One region of the Bombilactobacillus sp. ESL1092 genome, then DNA from elsewhere that is predicted to be linked to it. Evidence: riboswitches for the same ligand, from Rfam matches in the RefSeq annotation. Region 1 holds a riboswitch; each other region holds the start of a gene.
What was found. A riboswitch is a leader RNA that binds a small molecule or an ion and turns the genes downstream of it on or off. The one in region 1 is predicted to bind thiamine pyrophosphate.

Region 1 (5,533 bases):
TGATTTAAATTAGCTGGCAGTTGTGCACGTAACATTTGGTCAATATCAACTTGAAAATTGGTCCGTAACGCCTTTTTAGTAGCGTCATCTTTAATTTTCTTTAAATCAGTTTGCAAACGCTTTTGTAATCGTTGACCACTTTGTTTCAAGACTTCTGGCGTGACTAATTGATCTTGCGCTGGCGTAATAGTTATTTGTGATAACTGCGCTTGGCTGCGTTGACTTTGCGGGTCAAATTCATGAATCGTATCAAGCTCATCGCCAAACAATTCTAATCTAACTGGTTGGTTACTGGTTAACGGATAAAAGTCTAAGATATCGCCGCGCAAAGCAAACTCACCAGGATGGGCAACTAAACTATCCCGCCGATATCCCAAAGTCACTAGTTGTTGTAACAGGTGTTCCACCGTAATTTCTTGGCCGACTTTTAAACTTACTTGCGCTTCAGCAAATTGTTCTGGTGTTGGTAACAAATATTCCAGACCACTAACCGAAGTCACCACAATTCCCGGACGTTTCGTCTGTAAAAAATTCAAAGCTAAAATCCGTTGCCGTAAAGCCTGCGGTGAGCTAGTTGCTACTTGCGTCGCAATTAAGGCTTCCACTGAAAAGTTATACAGTTGCTGTGCTGGTAGCAATTGTTGTAAATCATCACATAACAAATCTGCATGGTAATTATTATCAGTAACGAGCAGCACTGGTTGTTGTGTTTGCTCAACTAAAGTGGCTAAAAATAATGCTTTAGCCGATCCACTAAGACCCGTCAATAATTGTTTTGATTGCGGTTGTAATTGCGCAATAAATTTTTTCAAATCATGATTTTGTTTTAAAAAATCAACTAGTTGCACTATCTTTCTCCTAATTAAAATCATTCATTGTTTGTTGAAAATTATCCGTAGTAATCCATTGTTCAATCGCTTCAGCTGCCCGCTGGATGCCAGCTTGCGCCTGGGGCGCATCAGCCTCAGAAAATGGATCTAACACCCAATTAATCACTTGTGAACGTTTGGGGTGTCCAATTCCAATCTTAACCCGCTTGAATTCTTTGGTTCCGACCGCAGAGATAATACTTTTTATACCATTATGTCCACCAGCTGAGCCTTGTTGGCGTAAACGAACCTTCCCAATTGGCATATCTAAATCATCTTGAATCACTAAAATTTCTTCCGGACGAATTTGATAATAATCCATGAGCATTCGTACCGCATTACCTGAAGTATTCATAAATGTTAAGGGCTTAACTAAATAAATTGCTTCGCCCTGTAATTTAAAACGCACATCTAGTGCGGAACATTCTTTTTTGTTTAATTCCACTTGATAATACTGGGCCAATTGATCAATTGTCATAAACCCCATATTATGTTTTGTCTGATCATATTGTACGCCCGGATTGCCTAATCCAAAAATTGCCTTCATAATTTTTCACCTAGTTTTCAAGTTTTAATTACATAATTTATTAACTAATATTGCTTAATTTTTCCACTTCAATCTTTCTCTAAAAAATTTAAGTCTCTGCGGCTTAAAATGCTAGTGTTTAGGTTATCACTAATAATTAATGTTCGTTGTGGTTGAAAACAAAGCCCAGCAATTAATATTAATAGCTCGTAATTTTTGATTTCAACATAATTTTAACAAGCATTGCTGCTTGATTATAACATTTATCTTGAAAAAATATCCGTCATAGTAATGGAACTCAAATAGCTTTCTCAGGCTATTTTAGTCTAATTTAATAGTGTCAAATTACACAAACCACTTTTTTTTCAGAAACTTGCGTGGTAAAATCAAGTCGTGCAGTTATTAACAAAGTAAAAAAAGGGGTAGAATTCATGACAAGTATTACAGATAAAAACCATACTAAAATTTTATTAGTTGGTGATGGTGCTGTTGGTTCAACATTTGCTTACGCAATGACTTTACAAGGTATTGCTAACGAAATTGGCATTACTGATATTGCTAAAGATAAGACCAAAGGTGACGCATTGGACCTTGCTGATGCCACACCTTTAAGTTATCCAACTAAACTTTATTCTGCTGAATATAGTGACGCCAAAGATGCTGATATCGTTGTCATTACTGCTGGTGCTCCACAAAAGCCTGGTGAGACGAGATTAGATTTAGTTAATAAGAATTTAAAGATTCTACAAACGATCATTAAACCAATCGTTGATTCTGGATTTAATGGAATCTTTTTAGTTGCTGCTAACCCAGTAGATATTTTAACTTATGGTACTTGGAAGATTTCTGGTTTCCCAAGAGAACGGGTTATCGGTACTGGTACTTCACTAGATACTGCTCGTTTACGGAAATTTGTTGGTCAAGAATTAAATGTTGACCCTCGTTCAGTTCACGGCTATATCTTGGGTGAACACGGTGATAGTGAATTTGCTGCCTGGTCTCATGTAACAGTTGGGGGCTTAACAATGGCTGAATTGCGTGCTACTCATCCAGAATTAACCGAAGAAAAATTAGCTGAACTCAATGATACCATCGTTAATGCTGCTTACGACATTATTAATACTAAAGGTGCTACCTTCTATGGTATTGGTACTGCTTTAGCACGAATCTGCCAAGCTTTGTTACGTGATGAAAATACTGTTTTACCATTATCCGTTGGGATGAACGGTCAATACGGTGTCCAAGATCTATACATCAGTTCACCAACTGTGATTAACCGCAATGGTGTCCAAAAGATTTTGGAAATTCCTTTAACTGATGCCGAAAAAGCTAAAATGGACAATTCTGCAGCGCAATTACGGAAAGTTGCTGAAGATAGCTTTAAAGAAGTTGGCATTAAATAATTTAATTAAACAAAAGACTGAATCAGAGATTGGAGCAATCAGAGTAACAATCACTTCAGTCTTTTTTTATGGCCAAATTAATCGTCATTAATTTGTCAAACCCGGAACTTGGCTTTACAATAAAAGGTAATAGATAATGATTGGAGGTTCATCAATGAAGAAGTTCATGATTATTTTATTAGTCTTATGTGTATTATGCGTTTTAGGCGGCATTGCTTTAGAAAATTGGTGGTTAGGTATTGTACCTTTGTTTGTTGCCTTTTGGCCAGCAGCTTATTTTGCTTCCAGCGATGAGTAGTAAAGGAGACAATCATGCTGATTAAATCACTTGTTTTAAAAAAACAATTTTTAACTACGGTTCAAGAATCAGTTACTTTAGCTGAAGCTTTACAAATTTTAGAAGATACTGGTTTTCGGTGTGTCCCGATTTTAGATGAAACGGGAACAATCTTTCGGGGCAATATTTATAAAATGCACATTTACCGTCACAAATCACGTGGGGGTGATATGAACTTACCAGTTACCTATCTAATCAAGAATGCAACCAAAACCATTCCCGTGAACGCTCCCTTTTTTAAAGTCTTTTTTAATATTAAAGATTTACCTTACATTGCTGTTTTAGACGAGAACAACCATTTTTACGGAATTTTAACACATACTAAATTATTAAATATGTTATCTGAAGCCTGGAATATTAATACTGGTAGTTACGTCTTAACGGTAATTTCCTCGGGACAAAGCGGCGAATTAGCAGCTATGTCTTCAATTATTAGTCGCTATGCTAATATTGCTGGTTGCTTAACCTTGGATGCCCGCAAAACAGCTCTCGTACGGCGGAATTTATTTACGTTACAATCGGGACTGACACCAGCTACGCTAGCAAAAATTGTTCATGAACTAGAAGAAAACAACTTTCGCGTAGCCGAAATTGATGATTTGCAAAAGGGCACTATTTTAAACGAGCTCCCCCAAGCTTAAAGTCAATTGAAGAATTTTTTTAATACTAAAATAAGGCTCGGACAATTTTGGTCCGAGCCTCATTTTTTATTTTTTAACGAAATAACTTTTGGATCTTTTGAAAGGTAGATAATTTACCTAATTTAATTAATAATAAACAAGCTACAATAGAACCCATAATGGCTGCGCCTAAAAAACGGGGCGTATAAACGAATAAATATAAGCCACTAGCTGATCCTGTGAACCAGGCCATTACTGGATAAGATAATAATGAACCAATAATGCCCGTACCAATTATTTCTCCCAGAGCAGCTGCCCACGAATGCGGCCAAACTTTGTAAAAGAATGCCGCTAAAAAAGCGCCAAAAACCGCTCCTGTTAAAGCTAATGGCGGAATACCTAAAAATAGCATCCGCATTAACCCACAAATCAAGGCCATCAACGTCGCAGCGAACGGATTCATTAATACCGCCGCAATGATATTGACAACACTCGACATGGGAGCCATGCCCTCGACTCTCAAAATTGGTGATAGGATAAAATCCAACGCAATCATTAATGCTATCACTGTTAATCTTTTGACCTGCAAACTTTGTTTCGTCATCACTGTTTCCTCCAACTATTGAATTAAAGTCGAAGGGGGTTCACAGCCTTAAAAACATCTTGAAGCCAAAATAAGTTCAAGAACTAATCAGCTTCAGCCAGATCTCAAAACAATTCCCTTATCTCAAGATCAGTTATCAACAATTAGCTGCCAGCTTATTTTGTGTCTATTCCTGCGCTAGTATTATCTAGATCAGGTTCACGAGTATGTTCTCAGCTATTTAGCACCCCGTAGACTTTCTAAAATTCATTATAGTAGCTTTTGTTGATTTAGGAACACCCAAATTTATTTTTGACTTAAATATAAATATTGAGCTCGCATTCCCGTAAAGGAACGCAATAATTTTTTAATTGGAACTTTCCGATCTTTTTTCTTGAGTGGGTCATTTACATAAAAATAATGTTGATCAATACCAGTCACAACTACCGAATGAATCAAAGGACTGACGGTCATTGTTCCTGAAGGCGTCTTCCATTTGAGCAAATCATTTTTGGTCACTGGTTGAAAATCTAACGTAGCCAAAATCCAAACTGGTTTCTCATGGTGTATCAAACGTTTTAAATCGGCTGGCTGTAAATTTTCGCCACTGTGAACCTGATATTTGTTACCGACAATTTGCCGACACAACTTACTAATTGGTTCCACGTAAACGCCCATAGCTGCATAACCATCTTTGATATTACCAACAAAACCCTTACGCGGATCACCATGGTGCGTCGCATCTACCAAAAAAGGCTGACGGTCAATCTGAGCTGCCAAGTCATTTTTAGTTTCGTGAAAACCATAGTATCGCAATAACATTGACAATGAAGTCACTTCACAGCCATTTTTTAAAGGATTATCCTCTAGTTGATTTTCGTAAGGTACATCTAATAAAACCTCTTGATGGTAAGTGAACGGATTATGCAGACCATCGGCGGCGATAAACAAATAATAACCTAGACCACCAACTAAGAAGATTGCTAAAAAGAATATGACGAACTTTGTAGTTTTTTTCATATAAATAATTATACTCAGATACTGGCTTTTTTGTACGATAATTATTAATTTCGCTAGTTAAAAAAAGTTAAAACAAAAAATGCCCACAAATTTTTAAAAATTTGCGAACATTTTTGTGAAGACTGCTTTCTCAAATGCTATTTAGTACTTCCACTTACAACGTCTTTTATCGCAA
Region 2 (5,533 bases), 190 kb from region 1:
TTAGAATAGTAACGTCAAAAAAATGCATTCAGCTCATATTAACTGCTGCTTTCGGTTATAAAGCCAATTAACCAGCTACTAGCAATTTAGTTTATTGTAACAAATCTACTACTGAAAAGAAAAAGCCAGTGCGGCTGTGCAGCCTGGCATAAGAGTTATTTTGACTAAAATGTTTGATTGAGCAGCTCCGGTTTTTGAATAGTAAATTTTGTTTGTTGATGATTATCAATGCAATAGACGTGTTGACTATGATCTTCGGCTAGCGGACCAAAATCTAAAATAATATTATCATTTTGGATAGAGATATTTTGAATACTATCTAATAAAATGTGCTGGACAGAGCGGGCAATTGACAGGTTGTCTCTCATCTTGTCAACGGCAGCGTGCAGGGTATAACCATCGTCTAAAAAATTTTTAATCATGCGGGCGTGAATTACTTGTTGGTAGGGTAACTTCACTGCGCCGTTTTCGGTTTTGACGGTTTTGAGATAGCCATTTTTAATCCAGTAGCGAATCTGCGTATCAGTAACTTGACAGGCACGGGCAGTGTCGCGAATGCTGAGATACAGATTGTCTGGTCGAATAATATTATGAAACCATTGTGCGTAATCATTAATTTGAGCCATTTTTCACCTAGTTCTTGTCTAAAATAAAATCTGAGCATCAAGAAAATTTGTGTAGCAAAACTAAACGTCTTCTTATTATAAAGTTCTTCTGTTAATTTGTAAATTTGTTAACATGAATATCAAATAATTGACAAAGAGTAGGAGATAGTTTATATTGTACAGTATTGCTTTGCTATCGGGATTTAAGAAGTTCTTAAATCGGTTCTACATGTTTAATGAATAATTTTATTGGAAAGAAGGATTTTACTTGGCAGAAAGTAACACAATGAATAAGTTCAGCAAATTAATGCTGATTATTGTTCTACTAGTTGGAACATTTTGTACTGTGTTAAATCAGACTTTATTATCGACAGCATTACCAAAGTTGATGTCCACATTTAATGTTTCGACAGCAACGGTTCAGTGGTTAACGACTGGCTTCTTGATGGTGAACGGAATTATGATTCCATTGTCTGCTTATTTAGCAACGACTGTTAATACTAAATGGTTATATATCTCAGCAATGGTTATTTTCTTATTTGGGACAGTTTTAGCTTTTATTGCTCCTAGTTTTGGCATTTTGTTAGCTGCGCGGTTAATCCAAGCAGTTGGTGTGGGAATTACCATGCCATTATTACAAACAATTATGTTATCGTTGTTCCCGGCAGAATCGCGGGGAGCCGCGCTAGGCTTAGTTGGTATTGTTGTCGGCTTTGCGCCAGCGATTGGACCAACTCTATCCGGTTGGATCGTCGATAACATGAATTGGCGTGATTTATTTGGTTTATTAATTCCATTTGTGGTGGTCGTAGTTATTTTGGCTTTAATCTTTATGAAGCCAGTTATAAAAACCCACAAACAAAAATTGGATTGGTTGTCCTTATTCTTATCCACAGCAGGTTTTGGAGCCTTATTGTACGGCTTCTCCGCCGCAGGAAATGATGGTTGGACTTCTGCTAATGTTTTAAGTACATTAATTATTGGTGTAATTGGTGTTGTTCTCTTTATTTGGCGGCAATTAGTAATTCCCAAGCCGTTCTTGGAATTACGAGTTTTTAAGACAGCAGACTTTACTTTAGCAGCTATTTTGTCCTCCATTGTGACAATTGCGATGTTAGGTGTTTCTACAGTCTTACCACTTTATTTACAAATTGTGCACGGTATGAGTGCTTTGAAGTCTGGTTTAATTTTACTACCAGCAGCGTTAGTCATGGCCTTCATGAGTCCTATTACAGGACGGACCTTTGACGCATTTGGCGGTCGGCGTTTAGCGGTTATTGGCTTGGTTATTTTGACGTTAGCAACGTTGCCATTCGTGTGGTTAACTGCTGACACACCAACCAGTTACATTGTTATTTTACAGGTAGTACGGACATTAGGAATCTCGATGGTCTTGATGCCAGTTACCACTTCCGGAATGAATGCTTTACCAGATGATTTAATTGCTGATGGTACGGCAGCTAACAACACGGCACGTCAGATTGCGTCTTCGATTGGTTCAGCGATTATGATTACGTTATTGACTAATGTTACTAAAGGTCAACAACCAGGTAAGCATTTATTGCATGCGGCACCATTCCAATATAAGCATGACTTCTTAAATGCAACTTTAGCAGGTTATCATGCTTCCTTTATGTTCTCCTTAGTCTTTGCTGTGATTGGTGTGGTTTTGGCCTTCTTCTTAAAAGAAAAGAACCAGGCTAAAGATGTTGATGTTAACAAAGTAGTAAAGGGGGGTGAATAGGCATGATTTTAGTAACTTTAGTTATCGGTGCAGTCGCTACCTTTATGAGTTTTGTCTATTTAAGAAAACCACTTTTACGGACATTCGCTACGCTTATTGCTTTAATTATTTTCGGATTGTCACTCGTCTTTTTAGTCTTGAATGATTATAATCACTTCGGTATGCACCAAGTGACCGAAAGTAAAACTACCCAGATTTACCCAGCTAAATCAGCTAATGGCTTGAACTTAATGTTGTATAAGACTGTGGGTACTAATGGAAAAGAAACGGTGCAAGTTTATAAAACTGATCCAGATCAGAAAAAGCCCGTTCATTCACAAGTTAATGAAGAGACAATTTCTAATAACCACATTAAGTCCACCACTAAACAGGACGGTTCTTTAAAAGAGACGGTTACGCGTTGGAAGTATAAATCAAATGCGGATAAGATTTGGTTTGGCGTTTCTGGGATGGATAATAAATTAGTTAAACGGGTTAATACGTTCTATTTGCCTAAGAATTGGTTACATTTATCAATGAATCAAGTTAAGCAATTACAAAAGAAAATGGCCCAAATGAAAACGCCAGCTGGTCAAGCGCAAGTTAAAACACAAGCTCAAGCTTATGTTAAACAAAAATTGGCTGCTGCAGCGAAGAAAGATCCTAGTTTAATGACTAATAAGACCAAAATGACAGCTTTGAGTAAACAATATGCGCAAGAATTTCAAACGCAATTGATTAAAAAAGCAGTTGGTCAATAAACTGTGTGACAACAACTAAATGTTCCAAATAGACTTTTGAGAAATTTCTCAAAAGTCTATTTTTTTGGATGTTTTCTTGTGTTTTAACATCAATTCGGTTACACTCGAATTAATTAAATCAGATTATCATCGCAAAGGGGAGCTCTAAATAGCTGAGAGTGATTAAGTTCAGACCCTTGGAACCTGTTTGTTAGTACAAGCGTAGGAATTGTGATGAGTGGTAGACACTCTTTTTTGCGAGATAGTTAAAAAGGAGTGTTTTTTGATGTCAAAAAATAAGTTACAAACGTTGGTTGAAGGTGCAATTATCGTGGCGCTAGCCATGGCTTTGTCGTATATTCCTCACAGTTTAGGAATTTCCTCAATTGAGATTTTGTATGGAGTAGTTCCTTTGTGTTTATATTCTTGGCGCCGGGGTGTTAAAGCCGGCATTATCGCTGGTATTGTGTGGGGATTATTGGATTTGATTTTACGAGGCTTAAGTAGTGGTTCGGTTTTAAATGTGTGGCAAGGAATATTGGAATATCCTGTGGCCTTTGGGGTCTTAGGCTTAGCTGGTCTTTGGGCACCTGTGATTGAGCAGCGGATTCAACAACACCGATCGATTTTGCCAGCAGTATTAGTTAGTAGTAGTGTTGCATTATTTATCAAATACTTTTGTCATTTTGTGGCGGGCGTCTTGGTGTGGGGTTCTTATGCTCCCAAAGCATTTAATCCGTGGACATGGTCGTTATTAGTTAATGGTGGTAGTGCAGTTGCCAGTTTAGTTTTTGCGTTAATCGTCTTTGGCTGTTTAAAAAATATTTTAGTTAAATTATTAAATTTAAAAACAAAATAAATTAAAGATAGTCATTTGAGTTTAATTTCTTTATAATGTTATTGAAAACGTTTATAAAGAGAGGTGCTCTGAATGTACTATGTAGTAATGCAATCGCATGATATCCGTGATAATCTAGCCACTGAGCAGTATTTAATGAATAATAAGGATTTTGATGAACCACTAGTATTGTTTTATATTGAAAGTCCTTGTATTATTGTTGGTCATAATCAAAACACAATTGAAGAATTGAATAACGACTATGTCCGTCAACATCAAATCACGGTTACTCGACGACTTTCGGGGGGCGGCGCAGTATATCAAGACTTAGGTAATCTTTGTTTTAGTTTTGTAGTCGATGCAAAAGATGAAAAGTTTGGTGACTTTAAAAAAATAACCCAACCGCTGGTTGACGCCTTACACCGCTTAGGGGCAACTGGGGCACAAGTTTCCGGGCGCAATGATATTTTAATAGACGGTAAAAAGTTTTCGGGCAATGCCATGTATACCAAGAATGGCAAAACTTTCTCACATGGTACTTTATCGTATGATGTCGATTTAGACGTCTTGACAAAAGCCTTGCATGTACCAAAAGATAAGATTGCTTCTAAAGGTATTAAGTCGGTGCGCAGTCGGGTAACGAATATTCGGCCGTATTTAGATGCACAGTATCAAAATTTAACGACGGAACAATTTCGCGATATTTTGTTATTAAGTCTCTTTCAAGCTGATGATTTAGCGGACATTAAAGATCATGAATACCAAATTACCGCCCAAGACCAGCAAGCAATTGCGCAATTAAAAACAGACATTTACGCTAATTGGGATTGGGTGTACGGCAAATCACCCGAGTTTACCGTGAAGAATCGCCAACACTTTGAGATGGGGACCATTGATGCACGGTTTGTCATTGAGCAAGGCAAGATTAGTCAAGCTAAGTTTTACGGTGATTTCTTTGGTACACAAGATGTTGAACAATTAGAACAACAACTTCAAGGTGTGACTTATGATTATGATCATCTTGCTCAAAAATTACAAACGATTGATTTAGACCAGTATTTTACCGGTATTAAAGCAGCTGATTTGATCAAGCTAGTGACACCTTAAAAATATTTTCCAAAGGATCGCAGGACCGTGTATTATTTTTGCATGCCAGCACAAGATATTCGTGAAAATCTGGCAACCGAACAATATTTAATGAACAATAAGGACTTTGATGAACCATTGGTTTTGTTCTATATTCAAAAACCGTGTATTATTGTGGGACGCAATCAAAATACTTTGGAAGAATTAAACTTAGATTACGTGAAAGCACACCAAATTACGGTCACCCGACGGCTTTCGGGTGGTGGCGCCGTGTATGATGACTTAGGTAACGTCTCTTTTAGTTTTGTGATTAATGCGCAAGATGAGCGGTTTGGTGATTTTCAAAAAATGACCCAACCGATTGTAGCAGCTCTACAGCGGATGGGAGCCACAGGAGTAGAAGTTTCTGGGCGCAATGATTTATTAATTGCTGGTAAAAAGTTTTCCGGCAATGCCATGTATACTAAAAATGGCAAAACTTTCTCGCACGGGACGTTGACTTATGATGTGGACTTAGATGTTTTGAGCCAAGCACTCAAGG
Region 3 (5,533 bases), 670 kb from region 1:
TAGCAGGTTGTTGTTTAATTGCTGAAAGATAAGCTGCAGGTAATAAAAATAAAAAACTATCGGGATGCTTTTAGTAGCAGAGAATTTTGCTTTTGTTTGTTGCATTTTGCACACACTTTCCGAATAAATACTTGGTTGTGGCAATAAAAAAGTATTCCTCATGCACAGCAGCTAAAACTCACTCCGATCAGTTTTGGCAGTGCGGTATAATAGATATCCGCAACTTGCTTATCCTGTGTGAAAATTAAGCAAGAAGCTTCTGCTATGTATTTTTTAACAAAGAACGTTACTTTAAATGTTAATAATTGGTTCACTGACTTTATTTGAATATTTAAATGGTGATAAAACTATATTTTTTAAATTATTATGCCTTATTATTTAATAATAGTATTTTTTGACCATATAGATCTACGTTTAAAAGAGCATATATATATATATATATATGGAATCTAATTTCTACAGTAAGTAAAATACATTATAGTAATAAATACTAATTAACTAAACAAAATAATTTGTTATCAAAGCCTTATATATTTAAGATATATTATTATTTTTAATGATTAAAGAATTATTTCAGCAGCCAGTGGTAAGGAAAGATAAGTATCAAACAATTTCAAAATTTAAATAACAACTAAAAATATGTTACGTGAAATTTAGATTATTAAACACTTAATCAGTTTTTTTACTGAACGTTGAACACGGTTATATATTTGGATGTATTTTTCACTTAATGTTAATGCAATAAAAATACTTTAGGTAGCTGTGTATTTTGGGTATCAAAATGATACCCAAAGTATGTTTGTCCTAGGATTATTAGCCGTTTTAAAGTCTGGACAAACTGTTCAACGTTCAGTAAAAAAACTGATTAAGTGTTTAATAATCTAAATTTCACGTAACATATTTTTAGTTGTTATTTAAATTTTGAAATTGTTTGATACTTATCAAAGTTAAAAAAGGCTCTAAATAAATAATTATTTAGATGCTTATAAGTTTACCTTTTATTTTTAAAGAAAGTATTAAATATGTTAATCATTAAACATCAGTACTATTTATTAATACAAATTATTTTCATTTCAAATTATAATTATTAAAACCAATTAGTTAATCAAATGGATTATTTTATTATAAATCGAAATAATTCTTTAATCATTAAAAATAATAATATATCTTAAATATATAAGGCTTTGATAACAAATTATTTTGTTTAGTTAATTAGTATTTATTACTATAATGTATTTTACTTACTGTAGAAATTAGATTCCATATATATATATATATATATGCTCTTTTAAACGTAGATCTATATGGTCAAAAAATACTATTATTAAATAATAAGGCATAATAATTTAAAAAATATAGTTTTATCACCATTTAAATATTCAAATAAAGTCAGTGAACCAATTATTAACATTTAAAGTAACGTTCTTTGTTAAAAAATACATAGCAGAAGCTTCTTGCTTAATTTTCACACAGGATAAGCAAGTTGCGGATATCTATTCTTTTTCCAACATTGGTTTCATGCCCAAATACATATCAATTAAATGTTGTACTTTTTATGTAAACGTTATAAACTAGCATCTGTAAACATATAATTATCGCAAAGGGGAGCCTATCTGTGCTGAGAATGATGAAAATCAGACCCTTCGAACCTGTTTTGTTAAGACAAACGTAGGAATTGTGATCAATTGAAAGTATTCTTTTTGCGAAATTGTTGCTGAATCGTAAAAGAATACTTTTTTATTGCCACAACCAAGTATTTATTCGGAAAGTGTGTGCAAAATGCAACAAACAAAGTTGAGTAGTTTATTTTTATTGTGGCTGGGAACAGCAATCTCAATTGCTGAAATTGTTACTGGAACCTTAATGGCTCCCTTAGGATGGGGGAAAGGTATTAGTGCCATTATTATCGGGCACTTGATTGGCTGTTTTTTATTTTTATTACCTGCAGCTTATCTTTCAGCAATTAAACAACAACCTGCTATTGCCGTCACACAAAGTATCTTTGGTAAGGCTGGAGTTGAAATTTTCTCTGGTTTAAATGCGTTACAGTTACTCGGCTGGACGGCAGTGATGATCGTCAATGCACAATTAGCTTTAAATAGTCTGGCACAGAAGTTATTTAATTATCATAATACAGTGGTCATGGCAGTAATTGTAGCGGGATTAATTATTATTTGGCTATTATTGAACCATCAATGGCTCTTTCGAATCAATAATTTAGTAGTTATTCTCTTAGCTATCGGGATGCTTTTAGTAGCAGGAATTTTGCTGACACATTCTTTCCCTCATGCACAGCAGCTAAAACTCACTCCGATCAGTTTTGGCAGTGCGGTAGAACTCAACGTGACGATGGTCTTATCTTGGCTACCATTGATTGGTGATTATACCTATCAAGGACAGCAGCCAGTGAAGGAAAGTTTAGTGAGCGTCCTGGGTTACTTTCTCGGTAGCTGTGCCATGTTTGTCCTAGGATTATTACCTTAAGTCTGCGACAACTAATTCTAACCCTAGCACAAACCAATTTGGGCATCATCGCTTTATTAATTATGATCTTCACAACCTTACCACAACCTTTATGGATGCTTACTCTGCAGCAACCAGTTAGAGATAATTGTGTAGGGCAAAACCATGTCAATTATTGGGCTATTGGTATTACTATATTAGGCTTATTAATTGCACTCAATGTTTCTTTAAAGTATACCAAACTTCTTAAACTTTGTGGGTCTATTTTACGCCATTATTTGCCATTTTATTTGCTCGTCAGTGTCTTCTTAATTAAACGAAAAGCTAAACTTTTGTGGAATTTCTGGTGGTGGTTAGTGGGCGTTGTAGCACTCTTTGCTGCAAAAATTAGACTTCATTGGCGGCACTACCTTATTATTACTGGTGATCATCACCAGCGCACTGCTCATCACGGCTACTTTCAGTAAAAAGTATGATTTTAAATGATTAATGCTGTTACATTAATTAATAGTAGCATTTTTCAAAAGTAAGATTTCTATCAAATTTAATCTCAATTTTTGATTAGTTGTTGCGATATCTATTAAATTTTATTAAAAATTAATTAAATAATAGTCATTATTTGCAATCACTAGTACTGATTTATGCTATATTTAAATTAATCTTTATGAAACAAAGCTAAAGGAGTTGATATCATTAAAAGCCAGATCACACACTGAAGGACCAAGTTAAGTTTTCAACATAAAATTTAATTTGACAAGGATGAAAATTAAAAATGAAACTAAAGTTATCCAGTAGCAGCTTCTTACTTGCCCTAATCGGCTGTTTAATGTTAAGCCGTACAACCAGTTCAAGCAAAAAACTACGTGACATCAGCTACTAATTTACAAGTTAGTTCCGGCAATACTGCAGTACCCTTGTAGTGATGCTGATTGCACGCAACCAACCGGGGCCACTTTATCAACTAAAATCAACAATTGGCAAGTCTTCGCCATTGGCCAAGCTAGTCCAGCAGCCAATGCTCAGCGCTTATCTTATAAACTAGGGGCCAAGGCCTGGGTTAAAAGTAGTGATGTCTTTTTAGGTGGCGTCGTCAAAAACAAAAAGCCCAATAACTTAATAGAAGCCTATTCTAACTATCAACAAGTTCCCATCTACGACTCGCCACAACTATGGCACATCACTGGTTATTTAAATCCTCAGATTGCTGATTGGAAAATCAGTAAGTATGCTAGTAACAGTGCCACCGGAAATCCCATTACGCGGGTGGACTTAGGAGCTAACCAATGGGTGGATGCCCGCTAATGACGTAGTGGCCGTGCGTTCGCTATATATTTTAAAGGGGAGAACTGTTTAACCAGTTTGGAACGCCAACGACTAAAATCCAAGCGACGACTTTTACAAAGTTTATGGTGTTAAAAACATCAACGGACAAAATTATCTCAAATTAGGAACCAACAAACAATGGGCTAACTTAAGTGAAGCTCACACTAACTAATTATGTAAAAAACAGTCTTTATATATCAATATATCGCTTTGAATTATCAAGTTAGTATATTGATATGTAAGACTGTTTTTGGCTTTTAAAACTACTTCATTTTTAATTTGTACGAATTATAACCTTTAATATAATAAACTCCGCAATATAATCCGCACGATGATCCAAAGAGTTTGTTGGAAACATCAACTGCTAATTGAGGATAAACTTTGAAAGATTCATGCTACTGATAATCGTTTTGAGCCTGCTGTTCGCCCATGGCAAAATCTGTCATTGATGCATTATTCTTGTGGGCTTTTTGTTGCTGCCAAAGCCATATACAATTGCACATCATCATAATTGCCAGCTTCATAGTTTTACTTTGACATAATCATAAATTTTCTTGAACATTTTTTACTTTCTTTCCGTGAACTACCTCAGCTCTATAGTAACAAATTCTTTGGTGGCAGTTTAATCATGTTTCAAAGCCAATATTAGCACATTTCAACTGAGCAGCGAGGTGATTTTTTCCCAATTCAATTCAATTACTCGTTAATCTGTGCCATCAGTTTCAATTTAAAATTTGACATTTCAGCTTGATAATGTTTTAATACAAATCGTTAATTCGATATTTCTAAAAATACAAATAAGGAGTAAAAATAAATTCTGACGAAAATAGAGTAAAAATTCTCAAAGCTTTAGCCGATGAAGGACGCTTAAAAATTATTCGAATCCTGTTTAACAGTCACCTAGGAAATGACCTGTGGTGAAATTGCAGCGCATTTAAACTTAAGTGATTCCACCGTTTCATATCATTTACGAGCTATGCGGAGGCCGGCTTAACCAAGACCCGTAAAGATGCACAAACACGTTTGATTAGCATCAACGAAGCCACCTTTGCAGTACTTGCCGGATTTTTCACAACTTTGACGGCCAGCTAAAAAATTTTAGAACCAATTTCGATATATTTAGAAATAGCGAATTACAACTTGATTAAATGAAACGGAAGTCTTCAAGAGATGAAAAAATATGCTAGTTTATTCTTTTTAACAATGTTTTAATTGGTACAGATACATTTTTAATTTCGCCATTATTACCTACTTTGAGCCACATTTATCATATTCCAACTGCATTTTCCTGGTTGGTTAGTGAGTGCCTATGCCATTGGTTATGCAGTCTTTGCTTTAATTTCCGGCCCTATTTCTAACGGCCATGATGAAAAAGCATGTTATGGGCTTATTAAGTTTTGCCCTCGCAACTTTACTCTGTGCGTTTGCCAACAGTTTTCCTTTAATGCTAATCTTTCGCTTTTTGGCTGGCGTCAGTGCTTCTTTTGTGAGCACCACAAGTCTAGGCCTGTATTCCCGTAGTGATTCCGCGAAAAACAAGTAGTCAAAGTCATGGGTTACACCACGGCAGGGATCTCTGTTGCGCAAGTCATTGGGATTCCCATTGGCAGTTATTTAGCCGCTAGTTCTGGCACACTCCATTCTATGTTTATCTAGGAGCAGCTTCTTGTTATTACTATTGTTATTTTGTTATTTTTCACCTTACCCGAATTAGAAATTAAGTCCCGCCAACATCTCTCCTTTATTC

Region 2: it holds a riboswitch for thiamine pyrophosphate, as region 1 does, so the genes downstream of both, thiT (energy-coupled thiamine transporter ThiT) here and thiW (energy coupling factor transporter S component ThiW) in region 1, are expected to answer to the same signal.
Region 3: it holds a riboswitch for thiamine pyrophosphate, as region 1 does, so the genes downstream of both, AC3B6Y_RS09120 (SLC5/6 family protein) here and thiW (energy coupling factor transporter S component ThiW) in region 1, are expected to answer to the same signal.

What each region holds. Positions count from the first base shown of each region.
Region 1 covers NZ_CM176594.1:1,210,091-1,215,623, reverse strand. The annotation lists gene mfd (transcription-repair coupling factor) at 1-848, opposite strand, end outside; gene pth (aminoacyl-tRNA hydrolase) at 859-1,416, opposite strand; gene AC3B6Y_RS05475 (L-lactate dehydrogenase) at 1,827-2,798, shown strand; gene AC3B6Y_RS05470 (hypothetical protein) at 2,953-3,096, shown strand; gene cbpA (cyclic di-AMP binding protein CbpA) at 3,111-3,776, shown strand; gene thiW (energy coupling factor transporter S component ThiW) at 3,850-4,359, opposite strand; TPP riboswitch at 4,512-4,600, opposite strand; gene AC3B6Y_RS05455 (C39 family peptidase) at 4,645-5,358, opposite strand.
Region 2 covers NZ_CM176594.1:1,016,371-1,021,903, forward strand. The annotation lists gene AC3B6Y_RS04665 (MerR family transcriptional regulator) at 165-626, opposite strand; gene AC3B6Y_RS04670 (MDR family MFS transporter) at 892-2,349, shown strand; gene AC3B6Y_RS04675 (DUF4811 domain-containing protein) at 2,352-3,089, shown strand; TPP riboswitch at 3,215-3,314, shown strand; gene thiT (energy-coupled thiamine transporter ThiT) at 3,355-3,927, shown strand; gene lplA (lipoate--protein ligase) at 4,000-5,013, shown strand; gene lplA (lipoate--protein ligase) at 5,041-5,533, shown strand, end outside.
Region 3 covers NZ_CM176594.1:1,885,083-1,890,615, reverse strand. The annotation lists TPP riboswitch at 1,592-1,692, shown strand; gene AC3B6Y_RS09120 (SLC5/6 family protein) at 1,780-2,484, shown strand; gene AC3B6Y_RS09115 (hypothetical protein) at 2,547-2,930, shown strand; gene AC3B6Y_RS09110 (helix-turn-helix domain-containing protein) at 4,694-4,780, shown strand; gene AC3B6Y_RS09105 (hypothetical protein) at 5,150-5,329, shown strand; gene AC3B6Y_RS09100 (hypothetical protein) at 5,473-5,533, shown strand, end outside.